Regions from separate parts of the Aliiglaciecola litoralis genome, predicted to be linked through region 2. Evidence: predicted binding sites of a transcription regulator. Region 2 holds the regulator's gene; each other region holds the start of a gene.
What was found. Region 2 encodes sigma-54, which starts transcription at its own class of promoters, with help from an activator protein. Its sites were predicted from a motif close to GTTGGCACGNNNNTNGNNT; they were not measured.
Positions count from the first base shown of each region.

Region 1: a site for sigma-54 is predicted at 8,144-8,162, ahead of ABD036_RS15310 (PEP-CTERM sorting domain-containing protein). Genes of this name have one in related genera too.
Region 3: a site for sigma-54 is predicted at 8,529-8,547, ahead of ABD036_RS05110 (diacylglycerol kinase family protein). Genes of this name have one in related genera too.

Region 1 covers NZ_BAAAFD010000010.1:28,616-39,115, reverse strand. Annotated here, with positions in the region: gene ABD036_RS15330 (carbohydrate-binding module family 20 domain-containing protein) at 161-2,344, opposite strand; gene ABD036_RS15325 (VPS10 domain-containing protein) at 2,777-6,052, shown strand; gene ABD036_RS15320 (PepSY domain-containing protein) at 6,056-6,583, shown strand; gene ABD036_RS15315 (PEP-CTERM sorting domain-containing protein) at 6,763-7,350, opposite strand; gene ABD036_RS15310 (PEP-CTERM sorting domain-containing protein) at 8,242-8,871, shown strand; gene ABD036_RS15305 (type IV pilin protein) at 9,311-9,817, shown strand; gene ABD036_RS15300 (CocE/NonD family hydrolase) at 10,073-10,500, shown strand, end outside.
Region 2 covers NZ_BAAAFD010000020.1:10,342-20,841, reverse strand. Annotated here, with positions in the region: gene rapZ (RNase adapter RapZ) at 1-52, opposite strand, end outside; gene ptsN (PTS IIA-like nitrogen regulatory protein PtsN) at 49-495, opposite strand; gene hpf (ribosome hibernation promoting factor) at 519-806, opposite strand; gene ABD036_RS18565 (RNA polymerase factor sigma-54) at 833-2,311, opposite strand; gene lptB (LPS export ABC transporter ATP-binding protein) at 2,373-3,098, opposite strand; gene lptA (lipopolysaccharide transport periplasmic protein LptA) at 3,098-3,643, opposite strand; gene lptC (LPS export ABC transporter periplasmic protein LptC) at 3,630-4,190, opposite strand; gene kdsC (3-deoxy-manno-octulosonate-8-phosphatase KdsC) at 4,187-4,741, opposite strand; gene ABD036_RS18540 (KpsF/GutQ family sugar-phosphate isomerase) at 4,741-5,709, opposite strand; gene ABD036_RS18535 (calcium/sodium antiporter) at 5,725-6,681, opposite strand; gene mlaF (phospholipid ABC transporter ATP-binding protein MlaF) at 7,004-7,801, shown strand; gene mlaE (lipid asymmetry maintenance ABC transporter permease subunit MlaE) at 7,801-8,577, shown strand; gene mlaD (outer membrane lipid asymmetry maintenance protein MlaD) at 8,588-9,055, shown strand; gene ABD036_RS18515 (MlaC/ttg2D family ABC transporter substrate-binding protein) at 9,080-9,739, shown strand; gene ABD036_RS18510 (STAS domain-containing protein) at 9,740-10,054, shown strand; gene ABD036_RS18505 (BolA family protein) at 10,091-10,348, shown strand; gene murA (UDP-N-acetylglucosamine 1-carboxyvinyltransferase) at 10,358-10,500, shown strand, end outside.
Region 3 covers NZ_BAAAFD010000002.1:322,739-333,238, reverse strand. Annotated here, with positions in the region: gene ABD036_RS05145 (transposase) at 232-1,215, opposite strand; gene ABD036_RS05140 (RNA recognition motif domain-containing protein) at 1,412-1,648, opposite strand; gene gdhA (NADP-specific glutamate dehydrogenase) at 2,022-3,362, opposite strand; gene ABD036_RS05130 (mechanosensitive ion channel family protein) at 3,387-4,400, opposite strand; gene ABD036_RS05125 (YqaE/Pmp3 family membrane protein) at 4,830-4,988, shown strand; gene ABD036_RS05120 (endonuclease/exonuclease/phosphatase family protein) at 5,064-6,020, shown strand; gene ABD036_RS05115 (ferritin-like domain-containing protein) at 6,083-6,529, opposite strand; gene ABD036_RS05110 (diacylglycerol kinase family protein) at 6,839-8,479, opposite strand; gene ABD036_RS05105 (phospholipase A) at 8,977-9,933, opposite strand; gene ABD036_RS05100 (redoxin domain-containing protein) at 10,284-10,500, opposite strand, start outside.

The sequences.
Region 1 (10,500 bases), on a different contig from region 2:
GCGAATTAACAAGACACCCACAATAAATGGAAGCAGCAAACTCAGATTTCTATCTTGATTTTAAACTGAGTATGGTTTTAGGAAGGTTCAAAAAGGCATCATTTATTTGATGCCAAATGAAATCGACTCGCCCGAAAAATGGACGAGTCGAATATTGAACTTAAAAGCTGCCTGTTGAGTTAACTGCTCCGCTTGACGGCGTAGTCACACTATTGTTTGCGCCACCTTGCCATACGACAGCGCCGACGTCGCGCTTAATACATTTCCACTCAATGCTGGTGTTAGCTGGTAGATTATTAACTGTGCCTGTCCACGTTGGATAAGAAGTGGCAGAAAGTTGCACAGCACTGTTGGTATCCCAACTTCCAAGCTGCGGGATATTGCCAACCACATACACGTTTTGTCCCCAGCTGGTGGTGCCGTTATTACAGGTGAAATTCACCGCCGCACTGGTTGATGCTCGGGCTAACACCACCGCACCATAGGCCGGAATATGCACATTGCTGATGGCATTGGCGACGCCTTCACCGCGGCTAGCCACGGGCACGCCGCCTAGGTTGTATTGACTCCAGCTAGTATTTGCCACCTCTAAATAAGTGCCGCTAATGCCGACATCATAGTTGTACCACGTAGTGGGGCCGAAATTCATTACCACCACGTATTTACCACCGTCACGGCTGAACGCGGCAACCCCATTATTATTATGAATGTGAGTGACTAAGCTGTCTGCGCTGGCAAAGCTTTGCAGATCAGCGCCTCGAATTTCATTCATTTTCTTATACCAAGCGAGTACTTTCTGGCGGCCTGCATCGTTTTCATAGTCATTTAATGGAAGGCGGTCATCCCACCAATCGATATGAAACTGCGTGCTTTCGCCGCCTTCTTGACCCATGAATATCATGGGGGTACCACGGGCCAGCACGGTGCCAGTAAGCGACAGCTGATTCATCTCCCAACCTTTACCATCGCGACCGCGTTTGGCGATACGATCATCGGTATTACCTACTTCATCGTGTGATTCGCTGTAGACAGTGGCGTCTTGCCAGCCATCACCAAAGTGCCCAAATACCGGCCAAAGGTTATCTAAGTGGCCACCGGTAAGTACCGACTTAAAGTTATCGTGAAACGTATCCGTCCATTGACTGTCCATCGGAGCGTGTGAACTTCCAGCGACGGTTGAGCCAGTGTTATCCGCGGTTAACCCCCACCAATCGGGTAATTCTTCGGCAGTAAACCAAATATTGGGATCTTCGGTTTTAATGTTGCCATACAATTCGCGCAAAAAGTCCCAGCCACCGCCATCGCCTGCTTGGGTAATGTAGCCGCTATTATTGTTATGAATGGTGTTGGTGTGGTCGAATCGAAATCCGTCAATACGATATTCGCGCGCAAGATAAAGCACGTTTTGAATTAAAAAGTGCTTGGCCACGTCATTGTTAAAGTTATACAAGGGGCCCCAAACGGTGTCGCCATCGGCATAAGTTGCGTTGTTCATGGTGTACAGAATATTGTCGCCTATTCCCAAATGGTTAAACTCCAAATCTAGGATCACGGCCATGCCTTGCTTGTGCGCTTCATCCACCACAGCCTTAAGGGCATCTGGACCACCATACGAGGATTCAACCGCATAGAAAAATGACGGGTTGTAGCCCCAGCTTAATTCACCGGCAAATTCATTAACGGGTAGCAATTGAATTGCGGTTGCACCTAAATCGCTCAAGTAATCATTGCTGCCATTATCATTCAGTTCTTCAAGCACTTCCGCTAAAGGTGAGCCGCCATTTCGATCAGTAAAGCGCAGGGGATGCAGCTGATAAATATTGAGCTCATTTTGATCCGGTCTTTGCCAATTAGACGAGCTCCATTGATAGGCATCGCTGAGATAGATTTTTGACATGCCTGAGGTTAAATTGGAATGGGTTACCCAGCGAGCGGCAGGATCTTGAAAGCTTTGTTGTTGGCCACCGCGGGTGAGCAAAAATCGATAACCGTCGCCATGGGCAGGTGCACGAGCAAAACTGCTGTCGGTGCCTTTAAACCACCAGAACTTGCCATCGGGTGTGCGAGTCATCGACACCGCGCCAGATTGTCCATTAGTAAAATCGCCATAGAGTTTTACATTAGTATCAGTGGCTTGAGTATGCACTATGGCATACCAAGTATTGCCTTCTTTATACACGCCAGGAGCCCGTTGCCAAATGGCATTAGGGTCGCCATCAAGCCAGGCATCGGCCAACGCCGAAAATGAGCAAGTGAGTAGTAGGGTTATCAGCAGTAACCGTAAGCCATCCAAAAACGCTAACCTTGGCGTTTTAGGCAAAGATATTGAAGTAAGACAGTGCATGAGTATTCCTGTGTTTGTGAACAGTTAACACTTCCGTTTAATAATGAATATCCCTAAAAATTTAACAAAATATTAACAGCTAAAATGAAATGCGCTGCCTGCAAAACTGCTGAATACGTATGCATCTGGTCGTATATGTTAAGTGGGTTTGATTATTAAAAATGGTCTCTCGCTGACCATCCCCTTTAAATCTATTGGTCTGCGCTCAAGCACGCTGCAAGTTTAAAGTAGTCGTTGACGGTAATGTTTACTCGCTGTCGATTCAGCGAGTAGCGAGGACAGGGTAATGGCTCGGTATTATTAATTATATGTAACATGAAGTGCCCTGAGAAAAATGCTATAAACTCTATTCTTAATCCCCAGAACCTTAAACTAAAAAATAATAACGTAATGACCTTTAATGTGATTAAACGGAAGTTACAGGAGAAATGCATGAAGCTGATTCCCGCCATCCTCTTTCTAATTGTCTTAGCATCCCCCTCTTCACAGGCAGCTAAAAAAGACAAAACCGATATCATGACAGATAAGTTGTTCTCTGGAATGAAGCTGCGAAATATTGGTCCAGCTTATATGTCCGGTCGAATTGCTGATATTGAGGTGGACTCGAAAGACCCTTCTACCTGGTATGTGGCAGTAGGCTCTGGTGGAGTATGGAAAACAGACAACAGTGGTATTACTTGGAAGCCTATTTTTGACTCACAAGCGGTCTATTCGACCGGGGATGTGACCATTGATCCCAGCAACTCCAATATTATTTGGGTGGGGACTGGGGAAAATAATGGTGGACGTCACCTGAGTTTCGGAGACGGTGTGTATCGTTCTCTTGATGGTGGTGAAACATGGAAAAACATGGGATTGGCGCAGTCCGAGCATATTTCCGACATTATTGTTCATCCAACAGACTCTAATACCGTGTGGGTATCTTCCCAAGGGCCTTTGTGGTCTAAAGGCGGTCAGCGCGGGTTATTTAAAACCACAGACGGTGGCGAGACGTGGGAAAACGTCTTAAAGACCGATGAATGGACAGGAGTGACCTCTTTAGTCATTGACTCTCGTAATCCCGATAAACTTTATGCCGCTACATGGCAACGACAACGCACACTGCCTGCTTATGTGGGCACGGGCCCAGGTTCAGCTATTCATACGACCGACGACGGCGGTAAAACGTGGCGAAAACTCACTCAAGGGTTACCTGAAACTGATATGGGTAAAATTGGCTTGGCAATTTCAGCAATTAATCCCGATGTGGTTTACGCCGCCATTGAGCTTAATCAACGCAAAGGTGGATTATTCCGCTCTGCCAATCAAGGCGCCAGTTGGACAAAAATGTCCGATGAAGTAGGGGGCGGAACTGGGCCTCACTATTATCAAGAGATATTTGCCGATCCGCACCGATTTGACCGTATTTATATCGCTAGCAACTATACCAAATACAGTGATGATGGCGGAAAAACTTGGACGCCAATGAATGTGAAATACAAACATGTTGACGATCACGCCATGGCCTTCCACCCAACCGACCAAGATTTTCTGCTGGTGGGCAGTGATGGTGGTATCTACGAGACCCGCGATGGTATGGACAAATGGCGTTTCATATCCAATATGCCAATCACTCAGTTCTACAAGATAGCGGTGGATGACACTAAACCTTTCTACTATGTGTATGGCGGCACTCAAGATAACTCTTCGCAAGGTGGGCCCTCCCGCACCACCAAAAAGCATGGCATTAAAAACAATGATTGGTTTTTGATCCTAGATTGGGATGGCCATCAACCTGCTACTGAACCCGGCAACCCTGATATTGTTTACGGTCAACGACAACAAGGAAACCTAGCTCGATATCATCGTAAAACCGGTGAGTATGTTTCTATTCAACCGCAAGCGCAGCCGGGAGAGCCGGGAGAGCGCTATAATTGGGATGCCCCTATTTTAGTGTCGAGTCACGATCCAAAGCGTATTTATCATGCATCTCATCGAGTATGGCGCTCGGATGATCGAGGTAATAGTTGGCAGACCATTTCCGGTGATTTAACGAAAAACCAAAATAGAATGCACATGCCAGTAATGGATCGCACTTGGTCAGTTAACTCTGGATATGATCTCTTGGCGATGTCGAATTTTAATACCATTGCTAATATCGCAGAGTCGCCGTTGGATGAAAATATTTTATATGCAGGTACGGATGACGGGCTGATCCAAGTCACCTCGAATGGCGGTAAAGATTGGCAGAAATATGAAATTGACGATATTAAGGGCATTCCTGCCACCGCATATGTCAACGACATTCGTGCGGATTTATTCGATAAAGATACTGTATATGCCGCCCTTGATAATCATAAATATGGTGACTACAAACCCTATTTAATCAAGAGTACCAATCGCGGTAAATCATGGAAATCGATTGCCTCTAATTTGCCTGATAAACATCTTGTATGGCGAATTGTGCAAGATCATGTGAATAAAGATCTGCTTTTTATTGGTACTGAATTTGGCTTGTTTTTTACCGTAGATGGCGGCAAACAGTGGACTGAGCTAACCGGCGGAGTACCGACGATCTCATTCCGTGATGTGAAAATTCAGCGTCGTGAAAATGATCTCGTCGCAGGCAGCTTTGGCCGAGGCATTTATATTCTGGATGACTACTCACCGCTACGTACTATCAGCAAGGAAAGCTTAAAGAAAGAAGCGCTTTTGTTCACCTCTCGTGATGCGCTTTGGTACATTCCTGAGAGCTTGCATACAGAATCACATGGTGATTTTGAATACCGCGCCCAAAACCCCGACTTTGGTGCCACCTTTACTTATTATCTTCGCGATGGAGTTAAATCTCTTAAAGAACAACGAGAAGAAAAGGAAAAAAACGCCTTAGAAAAAGACAAATACCCGCTTTATCCCGCATGGGATACTGTCGAGAATGAACTAAGAGAAGCGGAACCTAGCGTGTATCTGATCATTAAAAATACGCAGGGAGATATCGTACGTAAAGTGAATGCTAAAACCGAAAAAGGGCTCCACCGTGTCAACTGGGATTTACGCTTACCATCAGCCAATGCACTGGGTTCATCCCCTGGCTTTTTCGGCGATGTTGGCCCTTTGGCTGCACCGGGTAGCTATACCGCAACCCTTTACTCTACTGTTAATGGTAAAACGCGTGAGCTGACCGAGTCCGTTAATTTTAAGGTTAAACCGCTGCATCAAGAAACCGTGCCCGGTGGTGTATCTCCGCAGCAACGCTCTGCGTTATTACTTCAGGTAGAAGATCTCAGACGCCAAGTGTCTATGGCCAATATACAGTTAGAAGACTTAAGCGCTCAGTTGAAATCGTTCCGAAAAGCATTGGATCGATCAACCGCGGTAACCAGCGAAATGGAAACACGCTATGAGAACCTTCGCCAAGCCGTTTTTGCTGCGCAAGAAACGCTCTACGGTCAAGAATCAAGAAGTGGTATGGGTACGCCGCCAGCCTCAATTGCTAGTCGTTTGTTTATGATCGAGTTTGCGCGGGCAAATACATGGGGCCTAACTTCTACTCAGAAGCAGCAAATGGTAATTGTGCAAGATGCGCTTAACGTATTGCAGCCTCAATTGAATCATTTGATTGAAACTGAATTTCCGGCATTCAAACAGTCTTTACTAGAAGCAGGCGCGCCTTGGATGCCAATCGGTTTGATGAAAGAAACCTCTGGCGAACCGGTTGAGATAGATTAATCCGTGAAGACACACACTTTGTTTAGAAAGATCCACCATTGGGGGTCGTTTATAATAGCACTCCCCCTGATCATCATGATCGGGGCGGGTGTGTTATTAATGCTTAAAAAAGAAGTTGAATGGATACAACCATCTAGTCAAAAAGGAATAGAACGAAACAGTGTGCCTATGGCCTCAATGCAGACGTTGTTTGATGCTGCACTGACGGTTGAAACAGCAGGTTTTACTAGCTGGGAGGAACTCGAACGCGCCGATTTAAAACCGGGCAAGGGAATAATAAAGTTCGTCTCAGCCACTAATTGGGAAGTACAGGTGGATACCCACACTGCGGAAGTGTTGCAGGTAGCTCAAAGGCGCAGTGATGTGATCGAGGCAATCCACGATGGTAGCTATTTTGCGGACTGGATCAAATTAGGCATATTTTTACCAGCAGGGATCGGGCTTTTTATTCTGTGGGTAACGGGTATTTATCTGTTTGGACTAACCGAGTACAAAAAAATCAAGAACCGCAAAAGAAGCAACACCGTTTAATTGAAAAAATCAGATTCAAGTTATGCACCTTTGAAAAACTTAGGTAAGCAGAAAATTAACGTGAATATGCAGATTCACCAAGTATCCGAGAATTGGTAATTTAATAGACGTTAGGTGAGGTGGGAGCTTACAGCAAAACGCCCAGCGATTGCTGGGCGTTAGTTTATTTATCACTATTGTTATAGCGTGCTGCGCTTTCTAAGTCCAAAACAGGCCAAAACAATTGCAAATAAGGCAAGTGAACCAGGCTCTGGAACCGTTGCTGTAAATTCCAAAGAGTCAATGAAAAATACACTACCACTGCCATCTGAGCCAGTTCCGATGGTAAAACTAGAAATTGCGGTATCACTTAACACCCCAAAAAATCCGCCTTCAGAAGAGCCGTTTACAAAATCGGTCACAGGTAGCGCACCAATAATCGAGTTACCGTCAGAATCACTGTAATCTAATGCACCTCTATTGATTTCGATATAATCAAATCCAAACGCAAAAACTGGCGCTGAAAATGCGAAAGTATTTGCTGATCTTTCAATAAGACCAAGCGCATGACTTCCCTCGGTTAAAGGGTTGTTATACATCCAAAAATCGCTAAATCCACCTGCGGGGATAACAGTAATGTCTGTATCATAGGCATTATTAAACCCTTCAAAGACCAAATTCGTGCCTGCAGCGTTGTGAAAATCTGTTCTATCGTCAAAGGTGACAATGGCGGCCTGGGCAGTAAATGAAGCGACTACTAAAATTATAGTTGATAACGATTTTAACATCGTGATATTCCTGGTTAATTTAAAAATACACGTTTGCAAAAGCAAAAAATACGCCAGAAATAATATCTTTATAAATCAAATGGTTAAAAAATTAGAATTTGAGGTTGTAAAGTTTAATGACACTGCACCCACGCCTTTGAACAAATTTCCACCAACTCACAAGCGCTAGAGAAAAAAGCATGACAATGACCAACAATTACAAAGACACCCATCTTTAGTCCGTAATGAAACCAGCACTCACTTTATGTGGACACCCACCTTAATTTGTATCTTCACATCCCCACGAATTTTCAGGAACTTTCACGACATAAGTACACAAGCCACGTGTCAGTTGGGATATACCAGAGTATGGCCGTTGATAGTTTTAGTCGTTGTCTACTGGGATAAAGTCAGACGAAATAAAAAGGACACCCACCCTTATAAGAATAAAAAGGACACCCACCCTTATTGCTATTTCTGTGCATTGTTGACGCGAGTTAAGTCTAAACTTTTTATGCTGCCCATTTGATACCAAGCATTAGAGGCAAAAGTTTCAAAAGTTGCGAGTGTGTGTAAAAGACCAGTCGACGGTTGCGCATTACCAAGGTTGTAGACTTTTTATCCGCACCCAGTCGTCATCATCAAAACTTACTAAAATCGCACGTACAAACGATGGGAAGCGGTGCTAATTACCTACATTGAACACGCCAGAAAGTATCTTTTAGTTGAATCTAGATGTCAGGTTAATTTACACAACCACATGTCGCCCCCCAATATAAAGTGTTATCCATATGTTTTTAATGTGTATTTTCGTGTTGGCCTACATTTTGCTTTCGTCTGATTGTGTGATGCAGTATCACTTTTTGTAGTTATCTTCCAAATGCGTTGAGAAGAGATTAAGAGGAATATCAAATGAAGAATAAATTTTTGAAAACTACTATTGCAGGAATTGTTTTGTCAGCCAGCTGTTTGTTTAATGTTGCAAATGCAGGGGTAGTAGAATTAAACAGTGGAAATTTTTGTTGTTCAATCTCTGGCGGCAGTGCAGGAGATGGCAGAGGGATATCTTTTTTGGCAAATGAAGATTTTTCAGTTGATTCAATTGGGTTTCAAGCGGAAGTATTAGACAGTTTGTTTGAAGTTGTGATTTGGGGGAGCATTGACGGTCATCAAGTTACAAATGTTTTAGCGTCAGCGACTAAAAACTTTGGGAACTCTTCATTAGGGTGGAACGACATGGATTTAGATTTCGACTTTATGGAAAGTACTTATTACGCAATAGGCTTTAGAATGGCTGATTTGTCTCACCTAAGTAATGGTATTGCTAGCCTTCCGTATTATCAAGACAATGGATTGCCGCTTGCCATAAACCAACCATCTATTACCCTTATTGATGGATTTGAAGGCTTCGCAGCAAGTAGTTTCAGTAATTCCCTCCATCCCAATATGCGTATGAACGTTGCTGTCCCAGAACCATCAACACTAGCTATTTTTGCATTAAGCTTAATGGGGCTAGCAACACGCAGATTTAAAAAGTCTTAATCACTTTTTAGTTATTTTTATAAAAGCACCATTCGTTATGTTTGGTGCTTTTTTGTATCTAGCAAAACATAACAAGGACACCCACCCTTATTTGTACCTTCATATCACCAAGAACTTTCATCACATAAGCGCGCAGAGCTTTGTGTCATTTGGAATTTTACGTGGACACCCACCTTAATTTGTATCTTCACATCCCCACGAATTTTCAGGAACTTCCACGGCATAAGCACACAAGCCACGTGTCATTTGAGATATACCAGAGTATGGCCGTTGATAGTTTTAGTCGTTTTCCACTGTGATAGAGTCAGACTGATTTTAGGTAGAGTAGAATCAAGCCCTCGAGACTTTACTTTGTATCTGGGATATCGGGCATTGCTGGCGAAAAGTGAATGAGACGATAATCTATCTATTCTATAGACGTGGCAGAATCGGTGAATGTATGAACGTAAATTCAAATCAAAGTCGACATTTAAGAACCTTGACGTTTGTCGGGCAGCGCGCGCAGGGATTTACGCTTATTGAATTGATGATTGTCATTGCCATCATTGGCATTTTAGCAATATTCGCTATGGCATCTTATCGTTCTTTTGTCATTCGCTCTCAGTTAACTGAGACTGCCGCTCAAATTGGACAGTTTTCACGTAGCTTTACGATGTGGAAAGAAGTAAACGGTAGATACCCAAACGATAGTCATCTTGTATTGCCACCTGATGCAACTGGATTACAAATCAATGAAGCGCTTTGGTCGGCGCCAACCTTGTTAGGCGGTAACTGGAATTGGGAAGGCCCCGATAACTACCCCTATGCGGCTATCGCCATCGATGGCGCCACGGCTCCCGAAGAGGACATCATCCAACTCGACGTCATTCTGGATGACGGTGATTTATCTAGCGGGAAATTCCGTAGAACGAATAATGGTCGCTATACCTTTGTGATAGATGAGTAAAATCACTCAATGACACGCTTTTCCTGCGCGGTTCCTTTTGAGTCAAGTTGTTCTGATCCAATAACGCGTTCATCAAATCTTGATGAGCACAATATCGCCACCACCACATTTTAGCCTGAAAATGCGCTGCACAATTTACCGAACGGCTGGATATCCCATACAAATTACCCTAATCTGATAGTGAAAATATGCTCGTGATTCGCTCATAATTGGGGATCAACATTTAGCACACATTAGGACAGCTGGGATTTTTCAATGATTAAACGTTTTGCAATCTATTGTTGTGTGTTAATGGTCGTAATTTCCTGCACTCCAGCTTCAAATCCAACGTCGACGCCATCAAAACCAGAACCACTAGCAGGTGTTGAGATTAAAGAGAACATACAAGTCGTGATGCGCGATGGTGTGCGATTAAATACGCTGGTGATACTCCCGCCTGAAAAGTCGAAACTTGGCGTTCCTAGCATTCTTATCCGCACACCTTACAAGACAGAATTCAGCTGGAGCAGTGCCCTGTATCAGGAACTTTTGCATCAAGGCTACGCTATCATTATGCAGCATGAACGCGGGCGCTATTTTAGTGAAGGCGAGTTTCGTATGCTTGGTGGAGCCTTAGAGGATGGTTGGGATACCCTTGACTGGATAGTGTCTCAACCTTGGTCAAATGGTGATGTTGGCACCTT
Region 2 (10,500 bases):
ATGCGATTGATTTTCCGGAGCCTGAACGACCGCTAATAATGATTAACTTCATGACACAATAACCTTATACAACTGCTCGTCATTATCAGCTTTGCGAAGAGACTTAACCACCTCTTTATCACTCAGTTTAGTCGCAATAGTCGCTAGAGTTTGTAAATGACCTTGGGCCTGATCTTCAGGAACTAAGATAGCGAAAAAGATATCTACTGGACCATTATCGATAGCATCGAACTCAATCGAAGGTTTACAGGTGATGAGGATCGCAATCACTTTTTCTAAACCTTGCAAGCGGCCATGTGGCAACGCGATTCCATTGCCAATTCCGGTGCTTCCCAGCTTCTCTCGATTGAGTAAGCTCGTAAGCACTGCGGTTTGATCAATATCGCCAAGACGTTCAGCGGCAATTTGGCTTATGACTTCTAAGATGCGTTTCTTGCTTGTCCCCTGAACTGCACAGCTGGTGCAGTCAGGAGAAAGTATGTCTTTAATTTCCATTAAGATTCTTATTCAATGGGAGGTTAGTGGCGCTTACTTTTTTCCTTGTGCTTGATCACTTGTCGATCAAGCTTGTCGATCAAAGCATCAATTGCCGCGTACATATCGTTGTGCTCTGAAGTGGCGAATACTTCAGCTCCACTAAGGTGCAAAGTAGCTTCCGCTTTCTGATTGAGCTTTTCTACATTTAAGATCACATGCACATTATTGATGTGATCGAAATGTCGCTCCAATTTTGTAAATTTAGTGTCTACATAGTCTCGCAATGAATCTGTAATTTCTACATGATGGCCAGTAAGGTTAATTTGCATAAAGCGTATTCCTTCTGTTGATGAACTTAAAGTAAGCTCTTGCGTTGGTTAGACGGTGGGATATTTAACGACTCCCGGTATTTTGCAATTGTCCGGCGTGCGACCTGAATACCTTGGTCAGCCAGCAATTCGGCAATTTTACTATCACTCAGTGGCTTGTTGGGAAGCTCTGCAGCGACGAGTTTCTTGATCAAAGCGCGTATTGCAGTGGAAGAACATTCTCCTCCAGAATCTGTTGCAACATGACTAGAGAAGAAGTACTTCAGTTCATAAATACCTCTGGGCGTATGCATGTACTTTTGAGTGGTCACCCGAGAAATCGTTGACTCGTGCATATCGACCATTTCAGCCACATCATTTAGCACCATAGGCTTCATCATCTCTGGGCCATGTTCAAAAAAGCCGACTTGTTGCTGTACAATACAGTTAGCAACCTTGAGTAGGGTATCGTTGCGGCTTTCCAAGCTTTTAATGAACCATTTTGCTTCTTGCATATGAGAGCGAATGAACTGGCTATCGCTGCTATTTTTAGCACTGCGACTCATAGCCGCGTATTGTTGATTGACATTCAGTTTGGGTAAACTATCTGGATTAAGTTCCACCTGCCAACGTCCATTTTTTTTCATTACAGATACATCAGGAATGACATATTCTGGTTCGCCAATCAATAATGCGCTGCCAGGACGAGGATTCAAGGTTTGCAATAATCGCATTACCTCACGCAGTTCATCTTCCTTTAGACGGGTTTTGCGCATTAACGTGCGATAGTCTTTGCTGCTCAACAAATCAGCATGTTCGGTAATTAATAACTTTGCTTCTTCTAACCAAGGTGTGTCTGGCGCAAATTGATTAAGTTGTACCATCAAACATTCTTGCGGAGAGCGCGAACCTGAACCGATAGGATCAAACATCTGAATGCGTTTAAGGACACATTCCACTTCATCTAATTCGACGTCATCATGATCTAGACTGGCCAACACTTCTTCGGTCGAAATGGTTAAATATCCAGATTCATCAATTGAGTCGATAATAGCAACAGCAATCGCTGTATCTAATTCTGACATGTGAGTCAGACGCATCTGCCAAATCAAATGATCTTGGATGTTGTCGCTGGTTTCACCTTGAAATATCTGATCGTCGTCACCTCCACCACTAGACGAAATAGAGGCTGGTGCAGATGATGCGCTGATGTATTCATCCCACGTGCTGTCAATCGGTAACTCGTCTGGTATATCGCCTTTTTCTAAGGCTTCATTGGTATCCATCGAATCGGCACTGGCGGTGGCTGTCTCTTCTGAAAATTTGTCGTCATTGCCTTTAAGCGCTGAATCGCCAGTTGGAAAATCGGAGTTATCTTCCATTTCCAGTAGCGGATTGGATTCCAATGCTTCTTGAATTTCCTGTTGTAAATCTAGCGTAGACAACTGCAGCAGCCTGATAGCCTGTTGCAGCTGCGGCGTCATTGTAAGTTGCTGGCTAAATTTTAGTTGTAACGAGGGTTTCATTGATGTTTTGTTTTCTTACTCAGTTAGCCTGAAAGCTTTGGTTAAACTCGACATACCTTTACTATAGCTTGAATTGCTCGCCTAGGTATACATCTCTCACTTGTTGATTGTTTAATACTTCTTCTGCAGTCCCCGAGGCAATTAGTTCACCATGACTGACAATGTATGCTTTTTCGCATACATCAAGGGTTTCACGCACGTTATGGTCGGTTATCAGAACACCAATACCGCGGTCGCGCAAATGTTGAATTATTTTTTTGATATCGTTAACCGAGATTGGGTCAACACCAGCAAAAGGCTCATCTAACAAAATGAACTCGGGATCCGCGGCTAGGGCGCGTGCAATTTCAACTCGACGCCGTTCTCCTCCCGATAAACTCATTCCTTGGCTGTTACGTATATGATTAATGTTAAATTCGTCAAGTAATGCATCGGCCTGCTGTTCTCGCTCATCAGAACTCAATTCTTTGCGGGTTTGCAAAATAGCCATAATATTCTGATAGACCGTCAGCTTTCGGAAGATAGACGATTCTTGAGGAAGATAACCAATGCCTTTTCTGGCCCTGACATGCATGGGTTCAAGTGTCAGTTCGGTCTGATCAATGAAAATATCGCCTTTATCTAATGGGACAATACCAACAATCATATAAAAGGTCGTGGTTTTTCCTGCCCCGTTAGGCCCAAGCAACCCTACAATCTGGCCAGTGGAAACCTCTAAACTGACATTTCTGACCACTTGTCTGGATTTGTAAGACTTTGCCAAATTAGTGGCTTTCAACGTCGCCATCAGGGTTGTTTGTCCTTTTCTTGGTCAGCTTGTTTTTTCTCTTCGCTTTGTTTCTTTCGTAACGTATCAGGTTGGAATATGGCGGTTACCCCACCGGTTGAGGTGTCACTACTTTCAGCAATCAACTGTTCCAATTCCATGTTAAATGAAATCGATTCGCCTTTCACCAAGCTACTATCTTGGTTGAGTTCTGCGTCACCGGTCAATGTTAGGGTACGGTTGGCGACTTCGTATTTAATTTCGTTAGCTGCGGCGCTGATATTGCTACCATCATCTAATTTTTGGCTATATCTTGCTGGATTACCTCGCGCAATAAACACCTCTTTTCCATCGCCTAAGCCTGCGATTACTTCTACTTCATCAGCTAAAATTTCCAACGAGCCCTGAGTGATCTTCACGTCTCGTTTAAAAATGGATGTCTTCGTTTTACCATCAAAGAAATTAGATTGAGAATCTACTTTGATCGGCAATCCAAAGTCACCTTCTCCAGCTAGAGAAAAGGTACTTAGCAATAACGTTACTGTTAGCGCACTAACGCGGAGCATATTGAGTTTGCACATGGTCTTTAAGCTCATATATTTGAGAGGTTAAGTCTGCCGTGAAGCCATTGCTCATTACAACAAAATCTTTACCATTAATTTGTACTGCTTGGTCTGACATCATTGTTTTGTCAGCCAGATTGATTTCTAAAAATTGTGTTTTTATTGTTTGTACGTACCCCGCCTCATCGAGACTACGGATCTCGACATCGGTCTCTAACTGTATGCGGTTGTCATCGTACAAAGTGCCTTCTTTCGCTTCAACGTGCCAAGGGTTCTGCTGGTCGGACACATAAATCGTATACTTAGGTTGACTGAATATTGTGAAACCTAAAAGCTGATAATGTTCCATTTTTAACGCAAATACCTGATGGTTAATTTCACCGCGGTCATTATACAGAGTACTGCGCATGTTGCTTGCCTGATAATTTGGCCGCCAGGATTCCTCATCGTCATCGTTGCTCTGTTGAGGGGCTGAATTTATCCAGCCCGGTAAGTAAATAAATAAAACCAGTAAAAACAGGAAGCCAATACTGATCGTGATTCGATTCATGTACTGGTGCCGTAAATTCTGTTGAGTTTATTATTGGCGAATAGGATCAAATCACAGATTTCTCTCACCGCTCCTTTGCCACCAAGAGTTCGAGTTACATATTCAGCCTGTTGCTTCACCATTGGATGACCATTGGGTACGCAAACCCCCAAGCTACTTTCAGCAAACATGCCCAAATCTGGCACATCATCACCCATGGCGATCACGTGTTCCTTCTTAAATTTAAAGTGCTCTTTGAGTCTCTGTACTGCAAGTTGTTTATCATCCTCGCCTTGAATAATTAAAGACACGCCTAATGAGGACATTCTGTTTTCGACAATTTTAGATTGTCGCCCAGTGATAATAGCAACATGAATACCGGTTTTTAGCATTGACTTAATGCCATAGCCATCGAGGGTGTTAAAGGCTTTTAGCTCTTCGCCATCATTACCCATGTAAATGCAACCGTCTGAAAATATGCCATCTACGTCGCATACTAATAGTTTTACTTTGCTTAGCTTGGAGATGAGATTGCTAGTTACTTCACCGTATATCGTGTCTATCTGTGACATTAAACGACTCCCGCTTTTAACAGCATATGCATGTTCAGTGCTCCAACAGGTTGATTTTTATCATTTACAGCAATCATGGAACTGATTTTATATTCCTCCATTAAATTAAGTACTTCTACAGCCAATTTCTGTGGGTGAGTTGTCACGCTGCCGGTGGTCATCACTTCTCCCACCGTAGTTGTGTGAATATCAATGCGTTTGTCTAGCACTCGTCTTAAATCACCATCAGTGAAAATGCCCACCAGAATACCGTCGTCATCCTGAATTCCCGTCATGCCTAATCCTTTGCGGGTAATCTCGAATAATGCTTGGCTAATCGTCTGATGTTTTGACACCAATGGGATGTCTTTTCCTTGCTGCATGATATCCGCAACGCTTAGAAGCAAACGCCTGCCCAGGCTACCACCAGGATGAGACAGCGCAAAGTCGGCAGAAGAAAAGCCGCTTGCATCTAATAAAGCGACCGCTAATGCGTCACCCATTGCCAGCGTCGCTGTTGTACTTGCGGTGGGAGCGAGCCCTAAAGAACAGGCCTCTTGTTCAACCTTGATACAGATCATGACATCAGCATGTTTGGCCAAGGTGCTACCGCTATTGTTTGTCATCGCAATAATGGGTATTTCAAGGCGTTTTACCACGGGGATCAGATTTAACAACTCGGTGGTTTCGCCAGAGTTAGATATTGCCAACAACACGTCTTGATCAGACATCATGCCTAAGTCGCCGTGATTAGCTTCTGCCGGATGCATAAAAAAAGCCGGTGTTCCTGTACTTGATAAGGTGGCCGCTATTTTATGGCCCACATGGCCTGATTTACCCATTCCACACACCACCACTTTGCCTTTACAGTCTTGTAATAACTGACAGGCAGCAGCGAAATCATCATTAACGTACTGCTGTAACTGCAGAACCGCTTCTGATTCAATTTTTAGGACCCTTAAGGCTGACGCTTTAAAATCTTTCATCATGACTAATTATGTAACTCATATAAACAACAGCGTACAGTAAGCAAGATAGCACGTAATCAATACCGCGCCCTCCCAACGATTAATTCGCCGTGTACCGCGGAAATTAAAACTAAACACGATGAGTAAAACGGTCATCAACAACATCGCAAATATGTCGCGACTGGCTACGTTCTCGTCAATAAATCCTGGCGCCAACAAACCTGGCATAGCTAAAACAGCCAGTAAATTAAAAATATTGGAACCGATGATGTTACCTAGGGCAAGATCGTCCTCACCTTTCATCACCCCCGCGATACTGGCGGCTAGTTCAGGCAAGCTGGTTCCTAGCGCGATAATGGTTAAACCGATGATCAATTCACTTAGGCCAAAATAGCGTGCAATTTGAACCGCCGACTCCACCATGAAGTGGGCACTCAGAGGCAGCGCAATAAGTCCGACAACAACCCAAAATATCGCTTTTTTAATAGGGACACCTTGGGGAATCTCATCTTCGGTCTCAGCTTGCAAAGGGTCGCCTTTTTCAACATGAAGTGACATCCACGTTAAACCACCGATGCTAAAGAAAAACAGGCAAATCAGTACCATACCTTCGTAAAACACCATCTGCCCATCGGACAGAAAATAAATCGCCAGCAAGGTGACCGCTAAAAGCACGGGCATTTCGCGTCGCACCGTTGAGCTTGATACAATTAGAGGTTTGAAAAGTGCCGTTAGTCCAAGCACTAAGGCAATGTTGGTAATATTGGAACCAATCGCGTTTCCAACAGCAGTATTGGGATTATTATTCCACGAGGCAATTGCTGACACCACGATTTCAGGCGCAGAGGACCCCATCGCTACTATCGTCAGTCCTATTACCATCGACGACACGCCTAGATTCGTTGCCAAGGCGGATGCCCCGTACACGAACCTATCCGCGCTCCAACTCAGAGCCACAAGGCCCGCAAGAAATATTATTACTTCTATGATCACTAGACTAATTCAACTGAATTTAATGATATGATTATCTCAAAATACACAGAGTTTTCCTATTCTTACTGTTGATTAAAAATCTTTATTGAAAATATTGTGATCAATTATGGCAAAATCAAGCTACAAACTTTTACATTTTTGATTTTTATATTTTGTTACTCTATATACCTGTTCTACCTAACCATGAACAGTTATTATAGCTAAATCGTTATTCGCAACATAATGGCCTTGAAAAAAAACTAAATGGCCTCAAATTGTCGGACCCTGTGAAACATTTTATGCATTTTACGTGTCTATGCCCCAAGGTAACTCGGAGTTTCTAGTGAAAAATTTGATTGAAATAGAGAGTTTAACCTTTAATCGGGGTCAACGTTTGATTTACGACGATATCTCTCTACAAATTCCTTCAGGGAAAACAACCGCTATTATGGGGCCAAGTGGTATCGGCAAAACCACGCTTTTGAAGCTCATCGGTGGGCAGCTTAGACCCAACAATGGCGATATCAAGTTTAAAGGTGAATCGATTCCCGGCATGAGCCGCTCTCGACTTTTTAAAGTGCGTAGACAAATGAGTATGCTGTTTCAAAGTGGCGCGTTGTTTACTGAAATGAGTGTGTTTGACAATATCGCCTATCCGCTTCGCGAGCATACATCTTTGTCGGAAGAGTTAATTTACACCATAGTGTTGATGAAACTTCAAGCGGTTGGGTTACGCGGCGCAGCGCAGTTAATGCCAAGCGAGCTTTCTGGCGGAATGGCACGTCGTGCTGCACTAGCAAGAGCAATCGCCCTTGATCCTGAATTGATTATGTACGATGAGCCGTTTGCCGGACAAGACCCTATTTCCATGGGCGTGTTGGTTAAGCTCATCAAAGAACTCAATAATGCGCTCAAATTGACTAGCGTGGTGGTTACCCATGATGTCAAAGAAGTCATGAGCATTGCCGATCACGTCTACATTTTAGCCGACAAAAGAGTGATTGGGTCGGGTACGCCAGAACAAATAAGGCAAAGCGACTCTGAATTGGTTCAACAGTTTTTACAAGGCAAGGCAGACGGCCCTGTGCCATTCCATTATCCCGCTAAAGCAATAGCCACAGAATTTATGGAGACCAATTAATGGATTGGCTAGCATTACTTGGACGTAAAACCTTAGACCGATTCGCTGCCGTTGGCAGGGCGACATCGTTATTATTTGGTGCGTTAATTGCTATCCCGCAGTTGAAAAATATTCCGCTGACGATCAAGCAAATGCACGTAGTGGGTGTTCAGTCGTTATCGATTATCATAGTGTCAGGATTGTTTATAGGCATGGTAATGGCACTGCAAGGCTACACCATTTTGGTTGACTATGGCGCCGAAGGTAGCTTAGGTCCGATGGTCGCTCTATCAATATTACGAGAGTTGGGGCCTGTGGTCACAGCACTGCTTTTTGCTGGCCGAGCCGGGTCCGCATTGACTGCTGAGATTGGCTTGATGAAAGCGACTGAGCAATTGAGCAGTTTAGAAATGATGGCTATTGATCCGTTGCGCCGAATAGTCGCGCCGAGGCTGTGGGCTGGACTGATATCCATGCCAATGCTGGCATTGATTTTCAGTGCGGTGGGTATTCTTGGCGGCCATTTGGTTGGTGTAGAGTGGCTGGGCGTCGATGCCGGAAGTTATTGGTCAATTATGCAGTCATCGGTTGAATGGAATGAAGATGTTATGAACGGTGTGATCAAAAGCATTGTCTTTGCGTTTGTGATTACCTGGATTGCGATATTCAAAGGATATGATTCAGTTCCCACATCTGAGGGGATCAGTGCTGCAACGACGCAAACCGTCGTATATTCGTCGTTAGCAGTTTTAGGATTAGATTTTGTGTTAACAGCCATTATGTTTGGAATTGAGTGAGGGTAACAGGATGACATCTAGGAAAAGCGAAATTTTAGTAGGTTTGTTTGTGGTGCTAACCATTGCTGCTACGCTAATGCTCGCATTGAAAGTCGCTAGTCAAGGTTCTGTAGGCCAAGGGGAAACCTATAATCTATATGCTAAATTCGATAATATTGGTGGGCTCAAAGTGCGTTCATCAGTAAAAGTTGGCGGTGTTAATATTGGTCGTGTTGAGCGTATTCACCTTGACCCAAATGATTTCACTCCTGTAGTAACCTTAAGTATTTCAAAAGAGTATAATACGTTTCCTGAGACGAGTTCGGTTTCAATATTAACTTCAGGACTTTTAGGTGAACAGTATATCGGTTTTCAACCAGGCTTCTCAATTGATGACATTGAAAACCTTGCTGAAGGTGATTACATCGCAGACACTAAATCAGCGTTAGTATTAGAAGACCTTATTGGACAGTTTTTATTTAGCAGAGACAGCCAGTAAGGGCTGTCGATTTTGGAAAATTTTATGAAAAAAGCATTTTTTACTTATTTCGTTGCCATTGCAGTTTCCCTCGTTGGGGCAGTGTCGACCGGGCACGCTAATCAGCTTGATGAAAAAGACCCCTACGCAATGGTGCAAGGTGTCGCGTCAGTAACCTTCGATCGCATTAAGCGCGAAAAATCGAACATCGCGGCTAATCCCGAAGTGCTAAGAGACATAATGAAAGAAGAGCTTTTACCTTATGTGGATTACAAATTTTCAGCGTTTAAGGTACTTGGCAAGTATGTGACCAAAGCTGAAAAAGAGCAGTTGCAGGAATTCGTTGAGGTATTTCGAGAATACCTAGTTACTACCTATGCAGTGGCAATGGGTTACTACGATGACCAAGTCGTTATTTTTGAACCCGCTTCAGACTACGAAAATGACAGTAATGTTACCGTTCGTGCGATTGTTAAAGATGACGATCGTCCGGATATTAAGATTGCTTTCAAAGTCAGAAAAGACCGCAAAACTAATGAATGGAAGGCTTGGGATATGGTTGCAGAAGGCATTAGCATGCTGTCTAGCAAACAAAGCGAATTTGAATCTATCTTGCGTCAACAAGGTATCGATAAAGTAATTGAGCTGATGCGTGAAAAAATTCAGCAACCTATCGTTATGGATAAAGACAAGAAGAACAATTAAATGAACACGCAAGCGACAATATCTCAATCAGACTCCGGAGCCTTTAAGCTCTCCGGAGCTTTGAATATGGATACGGTTATGTCCTGTTGGCCTGAACGCGATAGTGTGATTGAAGACGCAAAGAGCAAAAACCAAAAGGTTACGCTCGACCTGGCTGAGGTTGATCAGGTTGATACCGCGGGCTTGGCGTGGCTGGTTCACTTGACTCGAGCATGTCATCAGCAAAAGGTAGAATTGAATTTAGCCAATGTACCTGAATCACTGATTAACTTAGCTAAATTAAGTAATCTAGAAACCGTGTTACCATTGCATTAAGCATCTTTTTACCTGCAACAAATAAAATGAGTTCGGATGAATAATCAACAAATTGAAACCCTATTAAAAGAGCAATTGGAATTGGCTGAAGTTCACGTGACTAGTGAAGGCTCTCATTTTCAGATTATCGCCGTCAGTGACAAGTTTGACGAGATGAGCAGAGTCAAAAAACAACAGTTCATTTACGGTCCTCTAAAGGAACAAATTGCTGATGGCACTATGCATGCTATCTCAATCAAAACCTTCTCTGAAAAACAATGGCAACGTGAACGCATGTTCAACATGCCTCAATAGCCGAGTCCCATGGAAAAATTATCAATTCATACTAGTCCTGCACTGCAGGGCGAGGTCTCCATTTCGGGGGCGAAAAATGCCGCTTTGCCTATTTTAATGGCGAGTATTCTGGCCGACTCTACCTGTGTTTTCGACAATGTACCCCACCTTCG
Region 3 (10,500 bases), on a different contig from region 2:
TCAATATTTATCAAGACAGTCATGTTAAGCCAGACTATTTATCAAGACAGCCATGCTACATGAGTTAACTCGTTTAGAGTCTAATGAATTCTAGTGAGGTAAAAGTCGGGGTTCGGATTGTGAATTAGCTTATTCTAGGTTCAGTTTGTTTAAAAGTAATAAAATTCCATATATACAGCCATAACAAAAAGCACCTGCAGGTGCCAAGAGCTGGTTGTTGGGGGAGGGGGCTTAAGAATGGCCGAGTATGGTTCTTGCCTGGCCCATACCCCGCAACCGTTTATGGTTGGTATGTGATTTAAATTTGTTCATCACCAGCTCTGAACCAGCGGCGTAGCAAAAATGCTTTTCGAAATTTATACTTAAACTCAGCCATTGGTTAGAGTGCAATCCTAAACGTTCTAAAATCGGGTTTTGAGTATTTTCAATATAGGCAGCTTTGTCATTACGAATACATCGGCCTGTCATATCCACAAGTTCAAAATAATCGTTTAAATTAAAAGCAATACCCTTTCGTCTGCTTTGTCGTTGGCCACCTATAAAAGGCATGAGTATTGATGCCTGTTTCCCCTTATTTTTAACCGCTTCTATGCGTTTTTTAATGCTGGTGAACTCGGCCGTTTCCGGCGCTTTGCTTATCTTGGCTCGTATAGGATTTAAGTCAACATAAGCCATACAAGATAGCAGTGCACTTTCGTCCAACAAAGCTTGGGACTTAAATCTACCTTCCCAAAATCGACCAGAACAATTATCTTCTTTGTTCGCTTGGCGAGCAATATGCTCATTAAGGTCGCGCATAAACCAACTTATATTGTATAAACGAGCCCGGTAAACCTCGACGGTCTCAATAAAACTGACGTATTCACCCGAACTAAGCTCGTTACCACTCATGTATTTCTGGGTTAATAGGGTCCCTTTATGCAACCTATGATAACGCAGTAATACTTCATTAATTGTCCAAGATAATGCTATCTCTTTATCCACGTGAACCACAACGTGTGTGTGGTTGCTCATTACCGCGTAAGCACAAAGTTGAATGGAAAATATGTCGGATAAAAATAAAAGGCGATTCTCAACCCAGCTTCGCCGATGCTCGTAGCTCTGTCCTGAATAGATATCTTTTCCACATAGAAACGATCGCCTAACGCAGCGTGAAACACAGTGGTAAAAAGGAGTATCAAATAAACTTATTTGATCTTTACGTGCCTGAGGCATAAATCACCATCCATTGGTTTTATTTCCTTAACTAAGCCTAGAAGAAGGAACTTTTTTTAGCAAATTGGATTGAAAGCTTGGATAGGAGTCTATGTTACTGCTGGACTAAAAGGGCAATGTGGTACGATTGTCCAGAGCTAATTCAAAAGTGGGATATGGTGGGCATTCTCATCTTTAACGTTGAACACAACCAAGTCTATTGCGCTAACTTGACGCGTATTTTACTTTTGTCTACCTCTTTATAATTTAATTCAGCTATCGCAGCGTTAGCTTCGGCGTCATTCGACATCTCTACAAATGCAAATCCTTTGGATTGCCCTGTTATTTGATCAAAAACCAAACTACATTCTTCGACTGTTCCAAGTTCAGAAAATAGATTATTGATATCTTGTTCAGTTGTTTTACGAGATAAATTACGGACTAAAAGTTTCATAAGTAACCAGATGATAAGTAGGATGAGATTGGATTGTCTCAGTAAAAGGCTGTTAGACCAAGTTATTCATCGTTAAAGCTGGAATTAATTTGTTTTTAAAGAGTGAGATCAAGCCGATTTGTTTGTTTTGTCGTGATTCTATAAAAATATTTAAATATGGATGTCTCTGTAATTCTGTAATTTGGGAGTGATGATTGTCTTTGGAAATTGTTCCGTATAGATGGGTGTCTTTTTAAATTCATGATTGTCTTTGGAAATTGTTTCGTAAAGATGGGTGTCTTTTTAAATTCTCTGGGCTGCCGCCAGCGCTATTGCAGAAATGACGGCATGTGTTAAAAAGGGGGATTGTTTAAAGTATGCGGCTGATTGGGTATCAAACGCCCTGAGCAACTAATGCCGAAGCGAGTCGATTGAACGCTGCGCGGTTGGCTCCAAGTGCATAGTCAATGGTGCCATCTTGCCGTCTGCCAAACTCCACACATTTGTCGTGAATGGTTTGCATGATTGATTGCAATTGACTGTCCAATTCTGCAAATCCACGGCGCTCAAATCCAGCGTTTTGGGACATTTCCAAACCGGATACTGCTACCCCTCCGGCATTAGAAGCCTTGCCTGGAATGTGAACTACTCCGTGTTTTTTAAACACATTCACTGCTTTTGCCGTGCACGGCATGTTGGCGCCTTCAATAGTGAATTTACATCCGTTATTGGCTAAGCACTTGGCATCGTGTTCATCAAGTTCATTTTGTGTTGCACAAGGTGCAGCAATATCACATTCAAGTTGCCAAGGTTTTTGGTCTGCTAACCAATTAGCGGAGTCATGTTCTTCAGCGAAGGATTTCAATACATTGTCTTTGTCTGAGTGAGCTTTGAGCCAATATAATTCGTCTGAACTCAACCCTTTTTCCACCGAGAGCGTCCCTTTACTGTTAGACATGGAAACAATCACAGCGCCTTCTTCAATTGCTTTTTGAGCTGCGTAAGTTGCAACATTTCCTGCCCCGGAAAGCGTAATACGTTTGCTTTTAAGGTTTACGTTGTGATGTTTAAGGACATTCTCCAAAAAGTAGATCACACCAAATCCCGTTGCTTCGGTCCGCACATGGCTGCCACCAAATTCGATGTCTTTGCCCGTTAGGTAACCGCCAAACTCATTTTTGATACGTTTATATTGGCCGTACAAATACCCAATCTCTTTGGCTCCCACGTTAATATCGCCTGCAGGAACGTCCGTTTTTGGACCAATGTGACGGTGTAGTTCCATCATAAATGCCTGACAAAATCGCATTATTTCATTGTCAGACCGCCCTTTGGGATCAAAGTCTGCCCCTCCTTTACCGCCGCCAATAGGCAAGTCAGTCAGGGCATTTTTGAAACATTGCTCGAAAGCCAAAAACTTAAGCACGGACTCATTTACCGTTGGGTGAAATCTCAGGCCGCCTTTGTAGGGGCCTAATGCATTTGATTGTTGAACACGCCAGCCTTTATTAATTTGAATTTCGTCGTTGTCGTCTACCCATGTTATACGAAACGAAATGATGCGGTCAGGTTCCGCTAATCTTTGCAATATTTTGTTGTTTTTAAAAGTTGGGGAGTCATTTATCATTGATTTGAGATTCAGTGCTACCTCTTCAGCTGCCTGCAAAAACTCTGTTTGTTCGCCGTGCTTTTGTCTTAACCACTCGACAAATTCCGTTGGTTCGAACTGACTCATATAAAATAACTCCTGTTCTTTTTCTTAAAGTATATTTTCGCCTTGCTCGGGATCTCGAGCCTGCTTTGCTTGCTCTCTTATATCTTCTGCGTCACTACTAAGATCAACTTTTTGTCCCTCAGCAGCAATCAGATCCTCTTCATTACTCTTAGGTTTAGGCTCTTCTTTTTCCTGTTCAACAATTGGCGCGGCGCGTTTTTCATCGTGTTGGTGAACGGTGATACCTTGAGGGAAAATAATTTCTCTGGCGTCATCTGGCATACTCATTCCGGCTTTTTCAAAACTACGCATAATGGTTCGCATCAGCAGTGACTTTACCTTCAAAAGACTATGCTCATGAATATTGACCCAAAAATAGATTTTCAGGTTGATAGTCGAAGACGCAAGAATATCCACTAACACCTGAGGCTCTGGATCACTGAGCACCGCAGAGGTTTCTTTAAGTGTATCCATCGCTAATTGTTGGGCTTTAATTATGCTCGAGTCATAACCAATACCAATGACGAAATATCCACGGCATTTAGGATTTGCAGTCATATTGCGAATAACATTTTTATATACAGTAGAGTTAGGAATCTGTATGTGATTACCATCAAAATCGACCAGCGTTGTTGCTCTAGCAGTAACTTGTTTGACAACTCCCATGTGACCCTGAACTTCTATCACATCATCAATTTTAAATGGCTTTTGAACGCTAAGTAGCAAGCTTGAGATGAAGTTTTCCGCAATATCCTTAAAGGCAAAACCGATTATTAGACCAACGACGCCTGTTCCACTGAGAATGGCAATGGCAAACTCTTCGAGTCCAGCAAGTCTCAGAAATATATAGATTCCTAGCAATATAACTAACAAGCTAAAAATACGCCTGACAACCTTCTGGATCAAAATACTTGAACTGATATAAGAAATCGGTTTAATCATTTGCGAAGACAATGGTTTTGCAAGCATTAACATCACTAATGCAATGACAAGGCCAATTGTTGCTAGTGGTAAAGCTGCAACAAATTCAGACCAGTAAACGGATAACTCTTTACTCATTTCACTTGTTTGCGAAAACAAACTTTTGCTGCTATCCGTTACTTGCGCATTCACGTTGCAAACCTGCAGTATTAAACTACAAAAAATGATGCTCAAAGATCGTATTGAGATGAATGTTAGACGTTTCTCTTGCATATTGTTGCCTTAAAAGTATCGAACATTTAATGTGGTCCCTACTATTTCGATAGGTACTTATGGAGTTTCAATAAATGGAGCAAATACAGTGCCAACCGCACATTAGAAAACCATATTCGAAGTCGGTAGAAACATAAATAACGAAAATTAGGTGTTGGTAAGCATGGCATTTTTCGCTATTTATGCTTAAGGTATAGCAGATACTTAGCTATTTATAATTAATGCTGGATTACGGCACCGTAAGGGTAAGATCGTATCCAGGCCTCACAATTCACTGTTTCAAAGGAGTATATAATGGACTTTATTCGAATTATTATCGCAATTATATTGCCGCCACTTGGCGTATTTTTACAAGAAGGTATTGGCAAACACTTTTGGATCAATATTTTACTCACGATACTTGGATACATTCCTGGAATTGTCCACGCGGTATGGATCATCGCTAAACGTTAAGCGTATTTTTTACCGAGCTAGAAAGTAACTTTCTGCCAAGTTACTTGTCTGCAATTCATTGAACGTGGATGTAACGTGTTTTATTTGTTTTTACTGACAACCTTGCTATTTGTCACTGTGAGTCTGTTGCCTCTATTTCCGTCTAATCATTGGGTGGTTAGAGGCTGGGAATTCCCTCGAGTGCAAATAGCTTCGCTATTGTTTGTCAACATTTGTGCGATATTGCTATTTCAAGACTACGATACAGGGTTACTCGTTTTGCTGTGGTCAAATATTGGATGCTTGATTTGGCAGTTAAAATGGATATTACCTTATACTGGGTTTGTTTCTCCCGAAGTTGAAAAAGTAATGTCTCCACCTAACCGGCAATTGCGAATATTGACGGCTAATGTTTTGATGGAAAACACCCAAACCGACAAACTGATTGAATTAGTTAACGAGTATCGGCCAGACGTATTTGTAACGTTGGAAACAAACCAATGGTGGCAAGAACAACTTAGCCAACTGCACGGACAATTTCCTTATCGAGTCCCTGTGCCTCTGGAAAACCTTTATGGGATGCATGTTTATAGCAAACTACCATTATGTGATGTGCAAGTGTGTGAATTGATAGAAGAGGGGGTCCCCTCGGTTGCATGTAAGCTAGAAGTTGAAGGTGCCGAGGCAATTAACGCGTTTTTCCTGCATCCTGCGCCACCGAGTCCAACGGAGAATGAACACGCTACTGAACGTGACCACGAATTGAATTTAGTTGCTAATCGTATAAAAAATCTGAATGGTCCAGTAATTGTTACAGGTGATTTGAATGATGTTGCATGGTCTCCTACAACCTTAGCTTTTAGAAAATCAACCGGATTAAAAGACCCTAGGATTGGGCGAGGTATGTTTAATACGTTTCACGCCGAATATCGATTTGTAAGATGGCCCCTGGATCATATTTTTCATAGCAACCATTTTAAACTTGTGGAAATTAAGCGACTTAGTTACATCGGCAGTGACCATTTCCCCTTGTTTACTGTGTTGGCTTATTAGTCTTTGTGGGGCAATAAAAAAAGGCCACTAGGTGGCCTTTTAACTGAAACCTTACACCAAAATTATGACGTAGTTTGTTGCAATGACTTCATCTGACTGTGCGTCTCATTCGCTGTGTTGAGAACATTCATCAGTGCCATTTTGCACGCTTTAGGTTGATCTATTTCTAATGCTTCGTGGATCACTGCCCTCGTTTTATCCTCAACTTCTTCGAGTTGCTCGACATAGGTATGATCGTTGTCGGAAGTCAATTTTGATAACACTTTCGTGTAAGCGTTCCTAAAATCGACAGCCATGTCAGAGTCTTTCTCGAACTCACCGTTTTCAGCTATGGCAAATGGCTGAAGCTTTTCTACTGAAGAGCGTTTGGCAGACACCATTCTGCCGAAAACTGTTTTCGCACCATGAGAATCGACTTTCTCCATCGCTTCCTCGTAGAATTTTATACCGCCATTTAATACACGAATGATGTCGGTTACTTTTTCTACTTTTCTTACTGGCTTAGTCATATTCATCTCCTTTGTTGCTAAAAATGGAAGGGCGACGCCACATCACTAACGTTATAGGTGCAAGACGCAGACCAGCTTGCATAATCCAATGGGAGGTGCGTCTGTTAGGCAAATATAAACGGATTTAGCCAAAGACAAGTACTGCACAACGGACTCAAACTCCAGTTTAAGCATGAAAAAATTGGATAAGGATGAAAATATTTCAAACTCAAGGTGACGAGTGCCGACTAAATCGGACTTTAGGATAGATATACCTAATATTGTCGCTAATTACTTCATATCATTACTGTTTTATCACATTAAAAAACTCTAGTAGGGTAAACAGTATACTGTCAATGAGAGAGGGTTCACTTCAATCCTAATCTTCTCGGCTTCGCGATTTTCACCATCAATAACGTACTTTAGTGGTCCTTTACTATCACTCTCAATCGTAATCGAGCTTGCATGTCGATGTTGAATCGCATCCTCATGGTGTTGACTATCCGGCTTAGATTCAGACAAGCTACGCATCGCCAATTCAGCCAAATTTATTATAGTTTCACTTGTAGATTCAGTTTTAGGTAGCCAAGTTATGTCTAACAATCCATCTTTCACATCGGGATTCCCTGCACCTTGCGCTAAGACCGTAGTTGAAGGTGCGGCATTCGCTATAATTAAGCTGCCTGTTTCAATTGTGAAGGGGTCTGCATCGTCTAATTGAATGGTTAATGTGCTCGATTGATTGGTTTCAATCGCATCATACAGTGCACCTAAATAAGCCATTTGACCGCTCTCATTTTTGCTTTCTCTATCCGCTTGGCTGATCATTTCTTGCTCGAAACCAATCCCTACCACCATTAGCGCAAGCTCGTCATTGCAAGTTGCGGTGTCGATCTTCATGGTCAATCCGGCAATAATTGCGTCACACGCAGTTTCAACTGGGATTATTTTGGTGCTTACGCCATATAGAGCATGACTAAATGCATTGGCGGTTCCTAGCGGCATTATTCCCAACGGATAATCAGTACCAACAAGGGCTGAGGCCGCTTCAGTCAGGGTACCATCTCCTCCACACGCCATAATTGAATCAGCGCCTTCTTCAAGTGCTTGCAAGGCCATTTTTTGAGCGTTGCAATCCTCCGTGGTCTCATATACGGTTAAGTCAAAGTGAGGTGAGAGGCGCTGCAACACTTCCTCTTTATACTCTGACCATTTTCCACCACCGGCCACTGGGTTAGCTACAATCGCTAAATGTTCTTTTACGTGCAGCTCACCTGCTTGGTGAATTGTTTTTAGCTTTTTAAGTTGATGAGAATTTAACCTTGCAGTCTGTCTGGTGGTATTAATCTCAGCAACAGCTTCTTCAGCACTTAGGTTTTTGTCGAGGCTCATGAGATAGGCGGTCATAATTAGTACTGAGCGCCCCCTACCAAGAGCGCAATGCACTACAACGCTACCACCATCATCTATCTGATTCTGGATCCAATTGATGGCCTGCTGTAATTCTGATGCAGTTGGACTTTGGTGATCGAGCACAGGAATATTAAGATACTGCAGGTGCTCACTTTCGGCGGTCCAGTCTAAGCCGTCAAACTCTGCAGTGGCATCCAATATGGCGGTGATGCCCTCATTTTTAAGAGTGTCTACATCTGAAGGAAAAAGCCTAGCGGCTAAAAATAAATTATCTCGAATTTTCTGTATAGGCGGTACTGAGTCATTTTTTCTAGACCATGCATTGTATAGCTGAGCGCCTAGTAGGAAAGGAATAAACAACCATCGAATGTAAAAGGGAATAGATCCATTCGTTTTTTTTCTGAATATTCCTGGTGCTTGAAAAATATAAGCAGTGCTAACCAATGACAATGAAACACATATCCATGCGAAAAAGAGTTTAAAATAAAGATTATCTACCCAAACGGTCATGGCTAAAGCTGCCAATGCAGCTAATACGTAATATTTGACTATAAACATGGCTAGTTCCTTAATATTAAACTATTTAATTTTACTATGACTTTTTACAAAGCGAGCATCGTGCCAATTTTTCCATTTTTTAACTAATCGAAAAATATATGTAAAAATCATCCTATAAGCTGAGTCATAGATTCAATCCGAAAAAAACACATCGGAATAGAAAGTCTTACCGAATTACTCAATTTTTGCTGAAGGACTAACGTCACCATTGGTTTCATCTATAGGATAAACTAGGTGGGTTTCAACGCTAGCTTTGCTGTTGTAAGAGAGATCGATAGTAAAGAAGCAAACGTATCCACTGCGCTTTTGGTCACATTTCTTCCAAATCAAAAATCCACTAAACCCTGTGTGACTTTTGGATGGAAATTGCATTTTGTAATCATGGGTGTCTTGTTAATTTTGCTATCAAGTAACAGGCGAAATACACACTTATAATGCCTCTATGACACTAACTGACGCTGCGCGAATACCCCCATATAATCTGGTAATGTATGGGATTACAAAAACTTTAATTGAACTCCCATGCTAATGCGTTGTTGGTGGTGATTATAGTCGATTAACGAATCACCATAGCCGTTAAAATACTGTAATACGAAATCGTACCTTTTGTTTATTGGATAAGCTAAGTGCAGTTCAATGCTGCCTTTGTTATCGGACTTCAGGTTGTTTCTTAGCAATGTAAGAATATTGAAGTTCCCCACTTTCTTACCATAGCCCAATTCAAAATGGCCTAAAAATCCGGTGATGTCAGGATTATCATCGCCTGTCGCACTGGTGGGTGTCTTTTTAACTTCTTCTTTAATTCGATACCAAGTTTTAAGGTAGTAAATGGAATCCTCATCACTAAAAAGGGCTGAGGCGAAAAGGCGATTCCAACTTCGAGATTTTGCTCCACTTTGACCATTCGATTGATGATTAAACCCTACTTGTGCTTGGTTAAATTCAATCCCCAAAAACTGATAATTGGTTTGCCAACTGTAAAAAATCTCTGGCTCGTAGTTGGTTTCTCTAAAAGGTTTCGAAGCTTGGCTGTTGTAGACTTGCCAAAATGAAACCGCGGTAAATCCCATGTATAGCCCACTAACACTGTCATCTTTTAGATAGATTGGCAACTTAACACTAAGTTGGTACTTGGCCTCAAAATTGTCGATATTCTGTTGATCTAATTCGGTGACATCGGCTGGATTTAAATCTGAAACATAAGAAACAGGTAAAATATAATTCAATCGATGTTGTGAAATTGAGTAGAGGTTCTTTAAAGCTTCACTATCGGAAGTTTGCCGTTGATAAAGAATGGAATAGGCTTTGTTATCTTTTTCTGGAGGCTGCTCTTGCGAAACGGCTGCCTTTTCATTCACTTGCTGTGCAGAGACGGAATAGCTAATAAGCAAAAAAATCGCAACACCGTAGCCAAATGTTTGTTGGACGCCACTTCTCACGTAATTTAACAACATGCATACCCCTATCAAACTCAATCAACAAATCTTTTCATTGTTCACTCACTTTGAACAGTAAAAAGTTGTTTTATTCTGAGATTAACTAAGGTGGGTGTCTTTGTAATTTTGTAATTATTGCTTCGGTATTCATCATCGTCGGTAACCATGGGCGTCTTAATAACTTTTACGATGGGTGTCTTAATAACTTGTAATCAATAATTTTACGATGGGTGTCTTGATAACTTTGTAATCAATAATTTTACGATGGGTGTCTCTATAATTAATTAAGGTGGGTGTCTCTATATTTATAGGGCGATCTTTTCAACGTGTTTTTGATAAACGAAGTGAAAAGATCGCCTAGTTGGTGATTAGTTTGTGTGGGTGCCACGGATTGGATAGTCATTTTCTCGCGCATAAGCCAAGCCTTCATAGAGTTGGTCTATATTGGGGCGAGAGAATGGACCGCTAGCAATATCAATCAGCTGCATTTGATTTTTCTCATTTAGTACAAATAGCCCTGGTTCGGCGAATGCATGATCTGTTTCAGCTTCTGAACGTGGGTCAGAGATGTACAAACCCAAAGTC